DNA from 2 places in the Bacillus xiamenensis genome. Region 2 is predicted to be linked to the other one. Evidence: riboswitches for the same ligand, from Rfam matches in the RefSeq annotation. Region 2 holds a riboswitch; the other holds the start of a gene.
What was found. Region 2 has a riboswitch for lysine ahead of BK049_RS14470 (aspartate kinase). Riboswitches for the same ligand answer to the same signal wherever they lie in the genome.

Region 1: linked by a shared signal. The riboswitch ahead of BK049_RS12070 (amino acid permease) and the one ahead of BK049_RS14470 (aspartate kinase) in region 2 are both predicted to bind lysine.

Annotation. Positions count from the first base shown of each region.
Region 1 covers NZ_CP017786.1:2,383,700-2,392,664, reverse strand. The annotation lists gene BK049_RS12085 (FecCD family ABC transporter permease) at 1-1,007, opposite strand, end outside; gene BK049_RS12080 (FecCD family ABC transporter permease) at 1,008-2,060, opposite strand; gene BK049_RS12075 (iron-hydroxamate ABC transporter substrate-binding protein) at 2,320-3,258, shown strand; gene BK049_RS12070 (amino acid permease) at 3,298-4,707, opposite strand; lysine riboswitch at 4,900-5,078, opposite strand; gene sspJ (small acid-soluble spore protein SspJ) at 5,401-5,544, opposite strand; gene BK049_RS12060 (MarR family winged helix-turn-helix transcriptional regulator) at 5,627-6,055, opposite strand; gene BK049_RS12050 (metal-dependent hydrolase) at 6,226-6,717, shown strand; gene BK049_RS12045 (LTA synthase family protein) at 6,843-8,693, shown strand; gene modA (molybdate ABC transporter substrate-binding protein) at 8,810-8,965, shown strand, end outside.
Region 2 covers NZ_CP017786.1:2,839,969-2,848,933, reverse strand. The annotation lists gene BK049_RS14480 (ABC transporter permease) at 1-1,148, opposite strand, end outside; gene BK049_RS20010 (ABC transporter ATP-binding protein) at 1,278-3,026, shown strand; gene BK049_RS14470 (aspartate kinase) at 3,227-4,462, opposite strand; lysine riboswitch at 4,594-4,771, opposite strand; gene uvrC (excinuclease ABC subunit UvrC) at 4,833-6,605, opposite strand; gene trxA (thioredoxin) at 6,744-7,058, opposite strand; gene BK049_RS14455 (electron transfer flavoprotein subunit alpha/FixB family protein) at 7,505-8,482, opposite strand; gene BK049_RS14450 (electron transfer flavoprotein subunit beta/FixA family protein) at 8,526-8,965, opposite strand, start outside.

The sequences.
Region 1 (8,965 bases), 460 kb from region 2:
AATAAGTAAATGAAGTACGGTGCGCCTAAAGCAGAAACGACAAGTCCTACTGGCACCTCTGATGGAGCAAGTATGACGCGGCCAAGTGTATCTGCGAGTAATAATAGTAGTGCGCCGATCATAGCGGAAGCTGGTATCATTCCTTGATGCTTCGGTCCAACAAGCTTTCTCGCAAGGTGTGGTGCGGCTAATCCTAAGAAAGAAATACTGCCTGCCACAGCGACACTTGCACCTGCTAATGCTACTGCAATCAGCATGAGAAAACTTCTTTCTTTATGAACGGAAATCCCTAAGCCATAGGACAATTGATCACCTAAATTCATGATATTTAAGTAGCGTGCCCTTACAAGCGCTAATACTAAGAAAATCAGCATCCATGGCAGCACAGACAGGACATACGTCCAGCTTGAGCCCCAAATGCTTCCCGACAGCCACACAATGGCTTGGTTAAAATCATTTGGGTTCATTTTTAATTGAATCACTACAATGGCTGCTGAAAATGCAGCATTGACACCAATCCCAGTTAAAATCAATCGAACAGGTGTGATCCCCTTTTTCCACGCCAGCACATAAATGAGAAATGCAGCAAAGCCTGCACCTGCAAAAGCGAAAAGCGGCAATACAAATATCGTGAAATCACCTAAGTTCGACATCGAGCCTTGAAATGCAAAAATAAACAAAACAACTGCAAAGCCTGCACCCGCATTTACACCTAGAATGCCGGGATCAGCTAAACCGTTTTGAGAAACGCCTTGCCAGATGGCACCTGATACAGCGATAGAAGCGCCAACAAGTAAAGCAATGACCATCCTTGGAAGTCTAAACTCGAATAGCACTAGCTCATCCATTTCACTACCGAATCCAAAAAATGTTTTTAATGTATCCATCGGAGAAATCCGAATTTCTCCGGTATTTAAACTGATCAGGAACACAGCCATGATCGCTAAAAAGATCATAAGCATCGTTCGTTTGTATTTCTTTCTCTTTGCTTGCTGTACCATTTCCATTTAAATTCCGCTCCTTTCACGTCTAGCCAAATATAAGAAGAAAGGAACGCCTATAATGGCTGTAATGGCACCAACTGGCGTTTCAAAAGGAGCATTGACCAGCCTTGCAGCAATATCTGCATAAATGAGCAAAACAGCTCCTAAAATAGCTGAGCATGGGATAATCCAGCGATAGTCCACTCCGACCAAGAATCGAGTAACATGAGGAATCACCAGCCCGATAAAGCCAATAGAACCGGCAACTGACACAGCAGCACCTGTTAAAAGAATCACGACCAATATTCCAAGTACCTTGACAGTTCGCGTATACTGTCCAAGTCCTTTGGCCAATTCATCACCTAAGCTCAGAACAGTAATCGAGCGGGCAAGAATCATCGCGATAATTAGCCCTGCAACCGCAACTGGAATGATGATCTTAATATTGCTCCAATTCACACCAGCCACGCCGCCAGCGTACCAAAAGCTCATATCTTGGGCGACGTCAAAGCGGATGGCAATCGCTGAGGAGATGGAGCTTAAAAGTGCTCCAACAGCCGTACCAGCTAGTGCGAGCTTCACAGGAGTCAGTCCCCCTTTTGAAAGAGTCCCAACACCAAATACAATAGAAGCACCAAGTGCCGCACCTACAAATGACCAAAGAATTAATGTGAAAGAAGATTGGCCTGGGAAAAAAGCAAACGCAATGGCAATCGCAAATGCTGATCCATTTGTCACACCCATGATTTCAGGAGACGCAAGCGCATTTCTTGTCATGCCTTGCATAATGGCACCCGATACGGCTAAAAAGGCACCGACGAGTGCTGCCCCAACTGTACGCGGCAGCCTTAATTCCCGAATGATTTGATGTGAAGTTTGTTGTGGATCAAAATAAAAGACGGCTTCCCATACGGTGTGTAAATGAATGTTTGCCGCTCCTAACGATACTGATAAAAAAAGACCAAATGCTAAAGCAATGATTCCTATGATGACAACAACTGCTGTTCCAAAGGGCTTCGTGACAATATCGATTGCATCGTCTTTGGCTGGCAGCTGTTTATTCGATTGTGAGCCCAAAACCAGTCTCTTCCTTTCCATTCATATCTATTTCTTATTACTGATAATGATTATCAATCTCGAAGTCTAGTATATCACTTTCTTTTCTTTTTGAAATCATTGTTCTGATAATTTTCTTTATTTTCACCAAAAAACCGGGAGAATTTCACCATTTTCATTTCGGTCCTAAAATAGACGATGCATTTTTGCTTCCATCATGTTACGATATAATCGAAATTGAGAATCATTATCAAAAACAACTGAATAGGAGAGAACTTTTGTGAATAAACGAACTGGACTTCTTTTGATTTCCTTCATCACCCTTATGCTTTTTACCGCTGCTTGCGGCAGCACTTCAAATAAAGAATCTGGCGCCAAAAAAGATGCCACGATCACCTATCAAGATGTAAAGGGTGAGGTCGAACTCCCCCAAAATCCGAAGCGAATTGTGCTTCTTGCAGAAAGCTACTACGGGGACCTCGTAACACTTGGCAAAACCCCAATTGCTGCAACTGCGCCCATCTTTAAAAACCCTTTCTATAAAGGAAAAACGGATGGGGTTCAAAATCTAGGGAAAGCCCCCTCTGTTGAGAAGGTAGCCGCACTTAAGCCGGATATGATTATTGCTTGGGATGAAGATCAGAAATTTGACCAATACAAAAAAATTGCACCAACCGTCGCAATTAAATACAATCAATATTCTTTTAAGGATCAACTAAAAGAATTCGGTAAAATGACAGGCACATCAAAAAAAGCTGCAGATTGGATCACAAAATGGGATGCCAAAATTGCAGAAGTGAAACCAAAGGTAACAAAAGCTGTTGGAAACAAAACAGTATCCATCGTATCACCATTTGATAAAGGCATTTATATTTTCGGAAACACCTTTGCACGCGGCGGGGAAATTATTTATGACGAGTTGAAATTAAAAGCACCGAAGGCCGTCCAAAAAGAAGCCATCGACAGCGGTGTCGGTTATGCAAACATTTCTCTTGAGAAACTTCCAGAGTTTGCAGGCGACTATATTTTCACCAGTCCGTGGAGCGGCTCAAAAAGTAATGGTGAGCAGGTATATAAAAGCAGCATCTGGGCATCACTTCCTGCTGTCCAAAACAAACGCGTATTCGAAACTGATCCGATCGGTTACTTCTTTAATGACCCTGTATCACTGGAAGGTCAGCTTGAATTTATTGTGGATCGATTAACATCAGCATCATAAAAAAAAAGACGTTTCTCCAACAGCGGAGAAACGTCTTGCTTATTCTGCTTCTTTAGCAAATTTCTTTGACATGAATGGATACAGCAAAATCCCTACTAAGAAGAGACCAATTCCAAGACCAAATGTTTTCAAATCAGCTGTTCCTGAAATAATGACCCAAGCTGAATACCCCATAGCAGCAAGCGCGATGATCCCGTCTCTTGCTCGATTGCCTTTTTGGAGATCATATGTGTCGCCTTGCATAATGACCTTAAAGCTGTAGATCGACGACACGATATACGGAATGAGATACGCAAGTGTCGCTGATGTTGTTAAGAAGGTAAAAGCTTCATTGATCGTACGTGACATGACTGAAAAAATAAACAGCTGTGACATGATATTTGTGACAGTCAAAGCGAAGGCAGGGCTTCCCTTTTTGTTTGTTTTTGCAAATACCGCTGGGAAATCGCCAGCCTTTGCTGCTTGATACGGTACTTCAGAGCCTAGTAAAATCCAGCCAAGCATCGAACCAAATAAACAAATGATTGCAAGAAGTGCCATGACAATCCCGCCAGCTGGCCCAATAATCAGCTGAAGTACATCTACGAATGGTTTGTCTGAGCCTTGCAATTGATCATGCGGCAAGACGCCCATCGTAATCAGCGTAATAATCATGTAGATAGACAGTGCAATTAAAAGTCCTGTAATCGTCGCACGTTTGACATCACGCTGCGAGGACGCTCTTCCTGATAAAATCACAGCAGATTCGATGCCGATAAATGCCCAAAGCGTGGAAATAGCCGCATGGTGAATTTGGCCTCCAAGTCCGAGCACTCCTTCTCCATCTGATGCTGCAACAGGGAAGTAATAATGTTCAAATAATGCGGTTTGGAATGCGAATAAGCCCGCTACAATAAAAAGCACAAATCCAAGCACCTTTGAAAAGGTCGTAATAAAATTAAGTTTACTTGCTGCACTTAAACTTGTGATTAAAATGGTATGAGTTCCCCATAGAAGGATGGTACATACGATAAAAGTCATGAGCTGACCAAGTGTGATCGCTTCTTTCCCAAAGGTCAAAATTTCCGTCTTAACGGTTAGAATAGGGAAAAAGGTTGTTAAATACCCGGCAAGACTTGTAATGATGGCGACATTACTAATCCAGCTCGCTACCCAGTAGCCCCAAACCATTGTAAAACCGGCTGCTTTTCCTTTTTTCGGGTCTTTAAAAAGCGCTCTCGCATAGCTTTGTGGCCCAGCTGTCAGCTGCGGCTTATGGATGGACAAATGTCCAAATACAAATGCAATCATCAGCACACCGCCACCTGTGACAAGCCAAGCCATCGTCACGCCTAAAGGACTTGCGTGCTGGGCAAGTGTACTTGGCAGCATAAAGATGCCTGACCCTACCATATTTCCGACGACAAAAGCCGTCAATAACCAAAAACCCCATTTTTTTGTCTGTTCCATTTTCGTACCTCCGTTATATTCACTTCGGACCAGACCCGGCAGTATCTTCATTGATATATTTGTGAAGCAATGACTCGCATTCTTTATGTTCATGTGGGGTCACTTGTTGTGCAGTATCCCCTTTTCTTAGACAATCAGAACATAAAAAAAAGCCTGAACAAAAGTCCATGCTTTTCAAAACATACACCTTGATCTCCGGATAGCCCTCCACGCTTCAAAGACGTGGCAGTCCTGCATTTATTCAATGCAGACCCAGCATAAAGAAAGTTGGAGCTTTCTCTACACTTCGGCGCTGATGCCTTTTTTCTCATGATCTACGATTCCATCTCTCCCATGAGTGACTCATCATCCGCGCAACCTCTACCTCACTGAGACATAGCGTGAGGATTTCTATTCATTTTTTACTACACGAAGGTTATCAAACATTCTCACATCTGTCAAAGGGAAAATCATAGAAAAAAGGCAGAGAAGCTTTTCTCTGCCCCAGATTGTTGGACAAAGGGCTAAAATGATCTTTATTTTAGCCCTTTGTCTTCTTTTCAGCGTGAACTGAAAACCTTTGCAGTCTAGGAAGGACGAGTACCGGAGCGGAGCGAATTTGACATTCGTGAGCACCGTCACGCAGGACTGACAAAGAATGCGAGGGTTTGTCTACACGCTGGGCAGAGAAGCGTTTCTCTGCCCTTTACATGCTTATTGATGATTGTTTTTCTTCTTTTGTACAGCTTCCTGAAGCGGATCGCCTGCTAGTTCTTTACTAGCTTCTTCTAACAGCTGATCTACCTGCTGATGGTCTTTCTCACTTTTCGCCTTTTTATCCTTTTGGAAAAATGACATCGCTGCTTCCCCCCTTTTTATAAAATGCCTTTGCCTGTTTAATTTGCGCTACAGCACTCAGCATTATACAAGGGGAGAAGGCTCATTCATCATGAAAGGTCTTTCTCATTTTTTGCAAATAAGCTAGAAATGTCTTTAAGTCTTCCTCTGTGAAGTCTGACATCATATGCTGAACCACTCTTCCAAAAAGACGTGTATGCTTTTCGTAAATAGCCAGCCCTTTTTCTGTGGCTTCTAACCGTACAAGCGATTGGTCCGCCTTGTCCCGCTCTCTCTGAATATAGCCTTGCTCACATAATTTATTGAGTGCAATCGAGGCGGCACCTGGGTTTAGAGAAAGTCTTTGTTTTAGCTCTTCGGCATGTGATACTTTGCCTTGTATCAAAATAGAAAGAGCATATATCTGCGGAGGCGTGATGTCTTTTTCTAACTCAAGTAACTTGCGGTTTAGTTTACGGCTGACTTCATAATGTACAAGAACAATTTCTTTTAAAATGTCTGCATTACTCATCCGAATCGCATCCTTATCGTTAGTGTCAACATGATTTCCTTCTTATTATAGAATGTTTTTCCAATCAGCCAACTATTTTGTCCTTTTTTCTTTAGAAATAGGTCTTGCTGAATGAATTCACCCTTGATATAGTGAGTACTTGAACAAAAAACAGAACAGGAGTACGCATCATGACAGGAAAAACACATATCATGGGCGGAATTGCCGCCTCCACAGCCGTCGCCTACTATTATGGATTTGACCCGGTCACTATGGCAGCTGCTGGATCAGCAGGCGCCCTCATCCCAGATCTTTGTCATACGAAAAGTAAGATCGGCAGGAAGTTCCCCCTGCTCTCCACACTGATTAGCAGTGTGTTCGGCCACCGCACGTTTACACACAGTTTATTATTTCTGCTGATCATTTATTTTATTGCGACAACATACATTCCAAATGACAGCCTAAGTACCGGGTTGCTAGTTGGGATGGCGAGCCATCTCATCCTCGATGCAGGAACAGTGAACGGCATTAAATTTTTGTTCCCAGCGACCATTAAAGTACGTCTTCCCTTTTATGTCAAAACAGGCAGCCCCGGGGAACAAGTCGTACTAGCTGCTCTGACCATTGTCACCTGCTATTACATCGCCGTCATTTGCGGAATATCTATCCCATTGCAGTTCTAGGAGAAGAAAAAAAGAGTTTTGCAAAAAAGACAAGATATGAATTGATCATTCCTCATTTTTTTAGTAGTTTTAAGATAAGTGTTTTTGGCTTGCAGCTGAATACAGAATGGTGAGGAGCTACATAAATGAAAGCGTTCTTCAAAAATCACTGGTTTTTAGTGTACTCCATCCTCTTTATGTGGATGAAAACATACATCATTTATCAATTCGGATTTCATATAAGAACGGCCAATTTGTTTCACGAATGGCTGCTTTTGATCAATCCACTCAGCTTTTTGCTCCCTTTGTTTGGGATTGCTCTTTTTTTAAATGAAACGAAACAAAAGGTTTTTTTATTGACCGCAAATTTTATTCTCACAGCGATCTTGATATCAAATACGATCTTTTACGGTTTTTATATTGATTTCATTACCATTCCCGTTTTATTTCAAGCAAAGAACATGGGAGATATGGGCAGCAGTATGACTGAATTGTTCCACCCGCTGTTTGTGCTGATGCTGATTGATTTCTTGGTACTGGCATGGCTCTTAAAGCGTAAGCCGTTATCACCAAAAGCGTCATCCAAGACGATCAAAACATATTATGTGGTGTGCTGCAGCTTTCTATTGTTCCATGTCAGCTCAGCCCTGATGGACCACCCTCGATTTCTGACAAGCTCTTATGATCGAGAAGTCATCGTACGAAACCTTGGGCTGTTTCAATTCCATCTGTATGACGGCGTGGCCCAAACGGCGCGTATTGGACAAAAAGCCTTTGCTGACGAAGATACACTTTCAACAGTAGCAAACTACACAAAGGCAGATTACAGTGCACCAAACAAGGACTACTTTGGACTTGCTAAAGGCAAAAACGTCGTGTTCATTTCACTTGAATCAACGCAGCAATTTGTCATGGACCAAAAGGTGAATGGACAATACATCACGCCATTTTTAAATCAACTTGCCAAAAAGAGCTTTTATTTTGACGAATTTTATCAGCAAACAGAGCAAGGCAAGACGTCAGACTCAGAATTTATCGTCGCAAACTCCCTCTATCCGTCCAGCAGTGGCGCTGTCTTTTTCACAGCGAGTGACAACGAATATGACACACTGTACAAGCAATTGAAAAAAGAGAACTATCAATCCGTCCAATTTCATGCGAATAATAAAACGTTTTGGAATCGTGATGTGATGTATGAATCTCTCGGAATTGACCGCTTTTATGATGTCGATTCCTATGATGTCAATGAGGGAAATTCGACTGGCTGGGGATTAAAGGATATCGACTTTTTTGAACAATCCATTGATTATTTAAAAAAGCTGAAAACTCCTTATTACAGCACGTTCATTACGTTGACCAATCACTTTCCATTTGAAATTGATCCACAGGACCAGTTCATTGACGAATATGATTCGTCTAGCGCCATTTTAAACCGCTATGTGACGACCGTCCGCTATCAAGACGAAGCCATCAAAAGATTTTTTGACCGCATGAAAGAAGAAGGTCTGTATGAAAATACAATGTTTGTTCTCATGGGCGATCACTATGGCATTTCAGAAGCACATCATGAAGCAATGGCTGAACTGCTGAAGCAGGATGAAATCACACCGTTTGATGCTGTTAAACTACAGCGGGTGCCTTTTTTGATTTACATTCCGGGTGTGACAGATCAAGCCCCTCAGACCATATCTGAAACAGCCGGTCAAATAGACGTAAAACCGACACTCCTTCATTTACTCGGCATTGAATCAAAGGATGCCATTCAATTTGGAAATGATCTCTTTTCAAATGAACGGACGCCTTTCGCTGTGCTGAGAAATGGCAACTTTATTACGGATGACTATCTTTATACAAAGAATACTTGCTATGACCAAAAAACCAAACTTCCGATTGAACAAGATGAATTGTGTCAGCCTTATATAGAAAAAGCCAATAAAGAGCTGTCTCTATCAGATAAAGTGATTAACGGAAATTTACTGCGTTTTTATCAACATTAGAAGCTGCTGCTCGGCAGCTTTTTTTTGTTTCTTTTTGAAAGAAACCCTATGAATGGTCAGATTAGTTTGATTATAATAAAAGGTAAACATGATTTTGAATCATAAGAGGTGTGAGCATGAAGTATTTATTCTTAACCTTCGTCACGGTTTGTTTACTCCTGACTGGGTGTCAAACGGAGACGAAGTCATCGTCATCAGTTAATAGCAAAAAGACAGAGCTTGTCATTTCAGCAGCTGCAAGCTTGCAGGATGCATTAAAAGAGATTGAATCC
Region 2 (8,965 bases):
GCTGTAATCATGTAATCTTCATGGATAACTTCAAGCATTGATGACCTAGTCATCCGAGCAATCGAGGCAGTTAACCCCGTACCAAGGACGATGACTGGCATGAGTAAAGATAACCAATTTTCTGGGGAATACGTGGCGGGAAGCCAGTTCCATTTAATCGAAAAGTTCAAAATGAAAATGAGTCCTTGCCAAAAGTTTGGAATGGACAACCCAAGTAATGCGATAAACATGAACGAATAATCAAAAAATGAATATGGTCTTGTCGCAGAAATAACCCCTATTGGAATGGCAATCACAACCGCCATGACGAGTGACCAAACAGCTAATGTGAGCGTGATAGGAAATTTATTCGCTATGCTCGTTGCCACTTCTTCATTTCCGGTAAACGATTTTCCTAGATCAAATGTGAAAAGTCCTTTTAAAGCATTCCAAAGCTGTTGAATATATGGCTGATCTAGACCATATAGGTGATTAAAAGCGGCGATTTGCTCCTTTGTTGCGGATTCTCCAAGAATATTTACTGCTGGATCAAATGGAGAGAAATAGAGAATGGTAAAGACAAGAATGACTACACCGATAATCACCAATACACTCATAAGCAGCCGTTCAATGACATATTTCAAGAATGCATGTCGGTATAAAAAAAGCAGAATGTACATTGGTAAGCCTGGAACCAATGTCACCATAAGAAAAAGTCGGTTAGATAATAGTGAAGCAAAAACCGTATGAAACGAGACTTTCGCCCGGCCTTGTTTTTTTAGCTCTTCCTCAACTTTCAATTTGACTATTTTTTGAAAGGTTTCTTCTGTCCACTGAAGAGTGAATCTGTCGATCTCATGTGGATCTATTTTTTCATGAAAGAATTCTTTTTTTCTCAACACTTGCTGCTGAATATCCGCTCTCATTTCCTCTTTAGCGCCGGAAGCCTCTAAACGAGCCTTCACTTCTTCTAATACGTGAAGATATGAATCTTGTTTACTCTTATGTAAATAATAAAAAAACACACACAAATGCACGGGTAAACCAACAATCCATAGCAATAATTGATATGAGCGGCGTGATTGAATGTCTTGAAATATTCGACTTACCCAAGATGAATGAGAAATGCCGCTAATCTCATCAAGTTTTACAGTTACCATTCTCGACACCCCATCGTTCCCCCTTTCACATGAATGTTCGTTCCAAAAAGTTAATTGCATTATTCCGACCGGTATAGTAAAGTTTATGCTAGCTTTATTTGAAAGTCAATATCCATATCATACAGGTGGTGGGAAAAATTGAAGGATTTAGTACCTCTTTTAAAAGTGAAGGATTTGCATATATCTTTTCACACACGGGATGGCGAATTAGAAGCTGTCCGTGGTATTAGCTTTGAAGTAAACAAAGGAGAAACACTTGGTATTGTTGGGGAATCAGGAAGCGGGAAAAGTGTAACTGCCCGGAGCATTTTACAACTCCTCCCATCACCTCCTTCTTTTTTAAAATCAGGAAGTATCACCTTTCAGGAGGAAGAACTCACAACAAAAACGGAAAAAGAAATGCAGGCTGTAAGAGGTCATGATATTGGCATGATTTTTCAAGACCCTATGACTTCTCTCAACCCAACGATGCGGATCGGCCCCCAAATCGCCGAAAGCTTGATCAAACGCAAGAAGCTTTCAAAAGAAGAAGCTAAACGACAGGCCATTGACCTTATGAAACTTGTAGGGATTCAGCATAGTGAGGAGCGCTATCAGCAATATCCGCATGAATTCTCTGGCGGTATGCGTCAACGAATCGTCATTGCCATCGCTTTAGCCTCTCAGCCAGCCTTGCTTATCGCAGATGAACCAACGACCGCACTCGATGTAACAATGCAATCCCAAATTTTACATGTGATGAAGGATATTCAAGAACGATTTGGGACATCGATTATTTTCATCACACACGACTTGGGTGTTGTTGCCGGAATGTGTGATCGGGTGGTTGTGATGAAAGAAGGAAAAATTGTCGAGTCAAATACAACAGAAGAATTGTTTGAGAACCCTCAGCATGCATATACACAACAGCTTCTCAATGCTTTGCCTCGTTTACATGAAAAGAAAAAAAACAAGAAAGATTTTGATGCCATGCATTTCAGACATCACCCGGCTTTACTGGAAGTTAAATCATTATCTCAGCACTTTCAAATCGGTAAAGGGCATGTACTAAAAGCGGTTGATCAGATTGATTTTTTGATTAAACGTGGAGAGACACTGGGACTTGTTGGCGAATCAGGTTCTGGGAAATCAACCACTGGCCGAGCGATCCTTCGCTTAAACGAACCAACAGATGGCGATATCTTATTTCAAGGCATTCCAATCCACCGTCTGTCGAAAAAAGAAATGAAAACGATGCGACGGCATATGCAGATGATTTTTCAAGACCCTTATTCTTCTCTAAACCCTCGCTTTAAAGTGCTGGATATTATCGGACAGGCGCTTGATCTCCACAAGTTAAGCACAACCAACACTGAAAGGAGAAAAAGGGTGGAAGAACTGCTTGAGATGGTTGGCCTAAAGCCTTCACATGCCGATCGGTATCCTCATGAATTCTCCGGAGGACAGCGCCAGAGAATTGGGATCGCAAGGGCGCTTGCCGTCAAACCACAATTGATAGTATGTGATGAACCTCTGTCTGCACTTGATGTTTCTATCCAAGCGCAAATTGTACGCTTGTTAGAGGATCTTCAGAAAAAGCTTGGGTTGACTTATTTATTCATTGCACACGATTTGTCGATGGTGAAACATATTAGTGACCGAGTAGCAGTGATGTATGCTGGGAAAATTGTGGAATTAGCCGAAAGTGAGGAGCTTTACAACAATCCACAGCACCCCTACACAAAATCGCTACTTTCAGCTATCCCTATACCTGATCCTAAAGTAGAAGCAAAGAAGGAAAGATTCGTTTCGGCAGAACAGATGGACGAAGATATTTATGATTTACAGAATGCAGAGCTAGTAGAAATATCAAAAGATCACTGGGTTGCCATTCCAAAAGCACAATAAAAAAGGTGTCCCCGTTGTACCGGGGCCACCTCTCAGATTGTTGACAAAGAGCTAAAATGAACTTTATTTTAGCCCTTTGTCTTCTTTTTAGTGTGATAGAAAACCTTTGCAGTCTAGGAAGGACGCGTACCGGAGCGAATTTGACATTCGTGAACACCGGCACGCAGGACTGATACAGAATGCATGGGTTTGTCTACATGCTAAGAGTGAGCTGCTGCGCTCACCTTTGATAATTCAAACGCATCATGAAGGGCTTCTACCGCTTTCACCATATCTTCACGATCCACGACGGTTGAGACTTTGATCTCAGACGTACTGACCATTTTGACTTGGATGTCTTTTTGAGCTAACACGGCGAACATTTCAGCCGCAACGCCTGGGTTTGAAACCATACCAGAACCAACGATAGATACTTTGGCTAATTTGCTTTCTGTCTCAATCTGCTCATAGCCAAGTGCGCCTTTGTATTCTTCTAATACTTCCACTGTTTTGGACAAATCATCCGTTTTAACAGAGAAAGAAATTGACGTCTGATTCGTGCTTGTGACGGACTGGATGATGATATCGACATTGATATTTTGCTTAGCAAGCGTCGTAAAAATGGTCGACAATGTTGTTAAACCGCTTGAAAGCCCGCACACCGTCACGCGTGTCATCTGATCTTCAAATGCAATTCCTCTTACCACTAAATTTTGTTCCATGGATGATTCCTCCTCGATTAACGTCCCCGATTCATTTTCAATACTAGAACGGACTTCTAAAGGGACTTGGTAATTTTTCGCAAACTCGACCGCTCTCGGGTGCAGCACGCCAGCTCCTAAATTGGCTAACTCAAGCATTTCATCGTATGAAATACCTGCGAGTTTTCGCGCAGACGGCACATAACGCGGATCTGTTGTAAACACGCCTGGTACGTCCGTATAAATATCACATTTGTCCGCTTTGAGTGCCGCAGCTAGTGCCACAGCCGTCGTATCTGATCCACCTCGTCCGAGTGTTGTAATATGTAGATCATCCGCAATCCCTTGGAAGCCTGCTACAACGACGATTTTTCCCGCACTTAGCTCCTCTTTGATTCTTGATTCATCAATGTCCACGATTCTTGCATTTCCGTGCACCTTCTCTGTTTTCATCCCAGCCTGCCAGCCTGTAAAGGAAATGGCGTCATAGCCTTTTGCCTGCAGTGCCATCGCCAATAACGAAATGGTCACTTGCTCTCCAGTCGTGAGCAGCATATCCATTTCTCTTTTGCTTGGATCATCTGTGAGTTCTTTCGCTAGGTCTACTAGAACATCCGTTGATTTGCCCATCGCAGACACAACCACGACCACATCATTTCCTGCCTCGCGTTCAGCGATGACTCTCTCTGCGGCTTTGCGAATTTTTTCTGTTGATCCAACGGATGTTCCGCCAAATTTTTGTACAATTAGTCCCATGTCTACCACCCTTTTTCAAAAGATCACGTGTGAGAGAAGAGGCTGCGGAGACTGCTCTGTTCACTGCAAATAAAAAAGCAATGAGAGAACAAATCTCCCATTGCTTTAAAATCATCATCAAACGATGCAAACAATGAGATAGCCCTCCAAGAAATGAATTCTTGACAGCCCTACATTTCTTCAATGTACAGCCAGCGAATAAAATGAGTGGATTTTATTCACTTCGGCGACGCTCCCCTTTCAGCCCTCTTCTTAGATCCCATCGATCTCTGAAGGCCTACTCTTGAAGTTCGCACCTCTATCTTCAACAAACAACACGTTCATTTATTAAATTAGTCACATTTTAACAGACTTTTGGAGAAAGTACAATCTATTTTTTTAATGCCTCCATTAAAAGTTCAGCCGTTTGTTTCGGAATACCTGCGTCCTGAAAATCTTGGATAGAGGCTTCTTTCATCTTTTTCACAGAGCCAAACTGTTTAAGCAGCTGCTTTTTACGTTTTTCTCCGATACCTGGCACATCATCTAAAATAGATTGAAATGCATTTTTTCCGCGTAGTTGCCTGTGAAAGCTGATGGCAAACCGGTGCACTTCATCTTGAATACGCTGCAATAAATAAAAGGCCTGGCTGTTACGCTCTAGTGCCACAATTTCAAGCGTATCACCCATCATAAGATTCGATGTCCGGTGTTTTTCATCTTTCACAAGACCTGCCACAGGAACAGACAGATTTAATTCATTTTCGAGCACATCTATGGCTGCGTTGATCTGTCCTTTTCCTCCGTCAATTAAAATCAAATCTGGCAGCGGCAGCTCATCCTTTAACACACGTGTATACCGCCTTCTAATGACTTCACGCATGGAGGCATAATCATCTGGCCCTGCAACAGTTTTAATTTTGTATTTTCGATATTCCTTTTTATATGGCTTCCCGTCCTGAAAGACAACCATAGCGGAAACTGGGTCTGCTCCTTGAATATTGGAGTTATCAAATGCCTCGATCCGGTAGGGCATATAAATATTAAGTGCATCGCCGAGCTGCTTAACCGCCCCAATTGTCCGTTCTTCATCACGCTCGATAAGCGAGAATTTTTCTTTGAGAGCGATTTTGGCATTTTGATGTGCAAGTAAAAGCAAATCCTTTTTCTTTCCTTTTTTGGGCTGATGAACATTCGTTTCAAGCAATTGCTCAATCATCTCTTGATCGACGCTGTCTGGCACCAAAATTTCCTTCGGCAGAAAATGGTTGTTCTTTTCATAAAACTGCCCCACAAACGTTAGGAATTCTTCCTCAGGGTCTTGATACATAGGGAACAAACTGACATCGCGCTCAATTAATTTCCCTTGTCTGATAAAGAAAACTTGGACACACATCCAGCCTTTATCATAAGCATAGGCAAATACATCACGATCGGATAGGTCACTCATCGTCATCTTCTGCTTTTCCATCGTTGAGTCAATGTATGCGATTTGATCTCTCAGTTCTTTTGCCCGCTCAAACTCTAGTTGTTCAGCCGCTTCTTGCATCTTCTCAGTTAATTCTTTCTTAATTTGCTGATGCCCTCCGTTTAGAAACCTTGTGATTTCATCCACGAGCTGCTTATTCGTTTCCTCAGAAATGTCATACACACACGGGGCGAGACATTGGCCAAGATGATAATAAAGACAGACGCGGTCAGGGAGTGTTGCACATTTCCTAAGCGGATATAAGCGGTCGAGCAGCTTTTTCGTTTCTCGAGCTGCTTGCACGTTCGGATATGGACCGAAGTATTTTCCTTTATCCTTTTTCACATTGCGGGTGACGATCAGCTTCGGATGCCGTTCATTCGTAATTTTAATAAAAGGATACGTTTTGTCGTCCTTGAGCATGACGTTATATTTCGGGTCATACTTTTTAATTAAATTCAGCTCTAAAATGAGCGCCTCAATATTGGAAGTTGTGACAATGTATTCAAAGTCTTCAATTTCACCGACAAGCCGCTGCGTCTTGGCATCATGAGATCCAGTGAAATAAGACCGCACCCTGTTTTTTAATACCTTTGCCTTCCCTACATAAATGACCGTATTTTGTTTATCTTTCATTAAGTAGCAGCCTGGTTGATCAGGTAAGACTGACAGCTTTTCTTTGATCAATTTGTTCATATTTTCATCCGTCCTTGTTTTCCTCTTTCACTCCTTCTAGTGTATCACGAACATTTGTTTTATACCATGTTGAAAGAAAAGCGGCTCTCGACTATACGAGAACCGCTTTAGGGATTATGCCGCATGGGCAAAATCGGTTTATAGATGTTTGTTGACAAGCTCAGCTAGTGCTTCTTTTGGTTTGAAACCAACAGACGTTTCGACGACTTCTCCGTCTTTTAAAACAAGAAGTGTTGGGATACTCATAACGCCGTATTTACCAGCAGTTTCTTGGTTATCATCCACATCAATTTTAACAATTTTCATTTTATCGCCCATTTCTTGATCAAGTTCTTCAAGAACTGGAGCGATCATTTTACAAGGTCCGCACCACGGTGCCCAAAAGTCTGCAAGAACAACACCTTCTGCAGTTTCTTGTGAAAATGTTGCGTCAGTCGCTTTTACGATTGCCATTATTCATTCCTCCAATGTAAATTATGCTTTTTAGTATAGCATCTACCCATGTGACTTGCGAATGAAATGCTTACGAATCATTTTTTATGAAATGAATTAAAAAATAAACCGTATAATCGCACCAATGACAACAATCGCACCGATGATCATCAGAATGGTTCTAAGCATATGACATAACTCCCTTTCCGCTTCATTTACCATGTATGTTGCCCCAACATTCTTCTCATCAAACATAGAAATATGCGAACAAGCTAGGTCGCCAGTCATCTTGATGACTGGGTTAGATGGGAGTTCGAGCCGTAGGACGCTGACCATTAGCAGATTGGGCGAACTTGAGGCTCAATTGACTGATGGCTTTTTCTCTATGCAAATCCCTTCAGCGGGCCTTTGCTTCAGGATGACATACAAAAAACCCAGAATACCTAGGCATTCTGGGTGGATGAGCGTTACGAGTGGATATTCATCTTTTTTAACTCTTCATTTAAAAGCGGAACGACTTCGAACAAGTCACCAACAATTCCGTAATCAGCTATTTTGAAGATTTCGGCTTCAGGGTCTTTGTTAATCGCCACAATGACTTTGCTGTTAGACATGCCCGCTAAATGCTGAATCGCTCCTGAAATCCCGCACGCAATGTAAAGGTCAGGTGTAACAACTTTTCCAGTTTGACCAATTTGCAGAGCATAATCGCAGTAGTCAGCGTCACATGCACCACGCGAAGCACCAACTGCTGCACCTAACGTTTGGGCAAGTTCTTTCAGCGGCTCAAAGCCTTCCTTGCTCTTGACCCCCCGCCCTCCTGCGACAATGATCTTTGCTTCAGATAAATCGACGCCCTCTGACGTCTTTTTAATGACTTCCTTCACAATTGTTCGCAGGTTCTGAATATCGACAGAAACTGGCATGACTTCTCCGCTTCGTGACGCATCCCGCTCCAGCGGCGGCACGTTGTTTGGCCGAATGGTCGCCAACAGCAGACGATCTGTCGAAATGACTTTTTCAAAGGCTTTCCCTGAATAAATCGGTCTAGTGAAAACAAGATGCTCACCGGTAACGCTTACACCTATTGCATCTGAAATTAAACCTGTTTGCAGGCGTGCGGCTATTTTTGGTGACAAGTCTTTTCCGATAGACGTATGACCAAAGAGCACTGCATCTGGATTGACTTGATCTAATATCGCCTGAAGCGCCTGCGCGAAACCATCAGACGTATAATAAGAAAGATGCGGGTGCTCCACAATCATCACATGATCCGCACCATAATACAGCAGTTCCTCCGCTTGCTCTTTGACGTTATCCCCTATTAAAACGCCAATTACTTCACCGCCATCCGCCACCTTGTGAGCGGCAGCAATCGCTTCAAATGTCACGTTTCTTAATTTACCGTCACGACTTTCTCCAAGTACAACAACTTTTTTACTCATCTTTCATGCTCCCCCTTGTTCTCGTGATTGATAAAGTGGATGTTTAGATGACTTTTGCTTCATTTCTTAGCAGATCGGTCAGTTCCTTGACTTGATCCTGAAGCTCGCCGCTCAGCACCTTGCCCCCCTCTTTTTTCTCCGGTAAGAAACGTTCGATTGTTTTGATTTTATATGGCACATCGTCTTCATCGAGATCTAAATCATCTAGTTCCAATTCCTCTAAAGGCTTTTTCTTCGCCTTCATGATTCCTGGTAACGATGGATAACGAGGCTCATTGAGACCTTGCTGCGCTGTGACCACAAGCGGAAGCTCGGCAGAAATCACTTCTACATCACCCTCTGCATCTCGTTCAATGGAAGCGGAGCCGCCATCAATTTGAATACTTGTAATCGTTGTGACATATGAAAAACCGAGTAATTCAGCAAGACGCGGGGCCACCTGTCCAGACCCGCCATCAATCGCTACATTCCCTGCTAAAATCA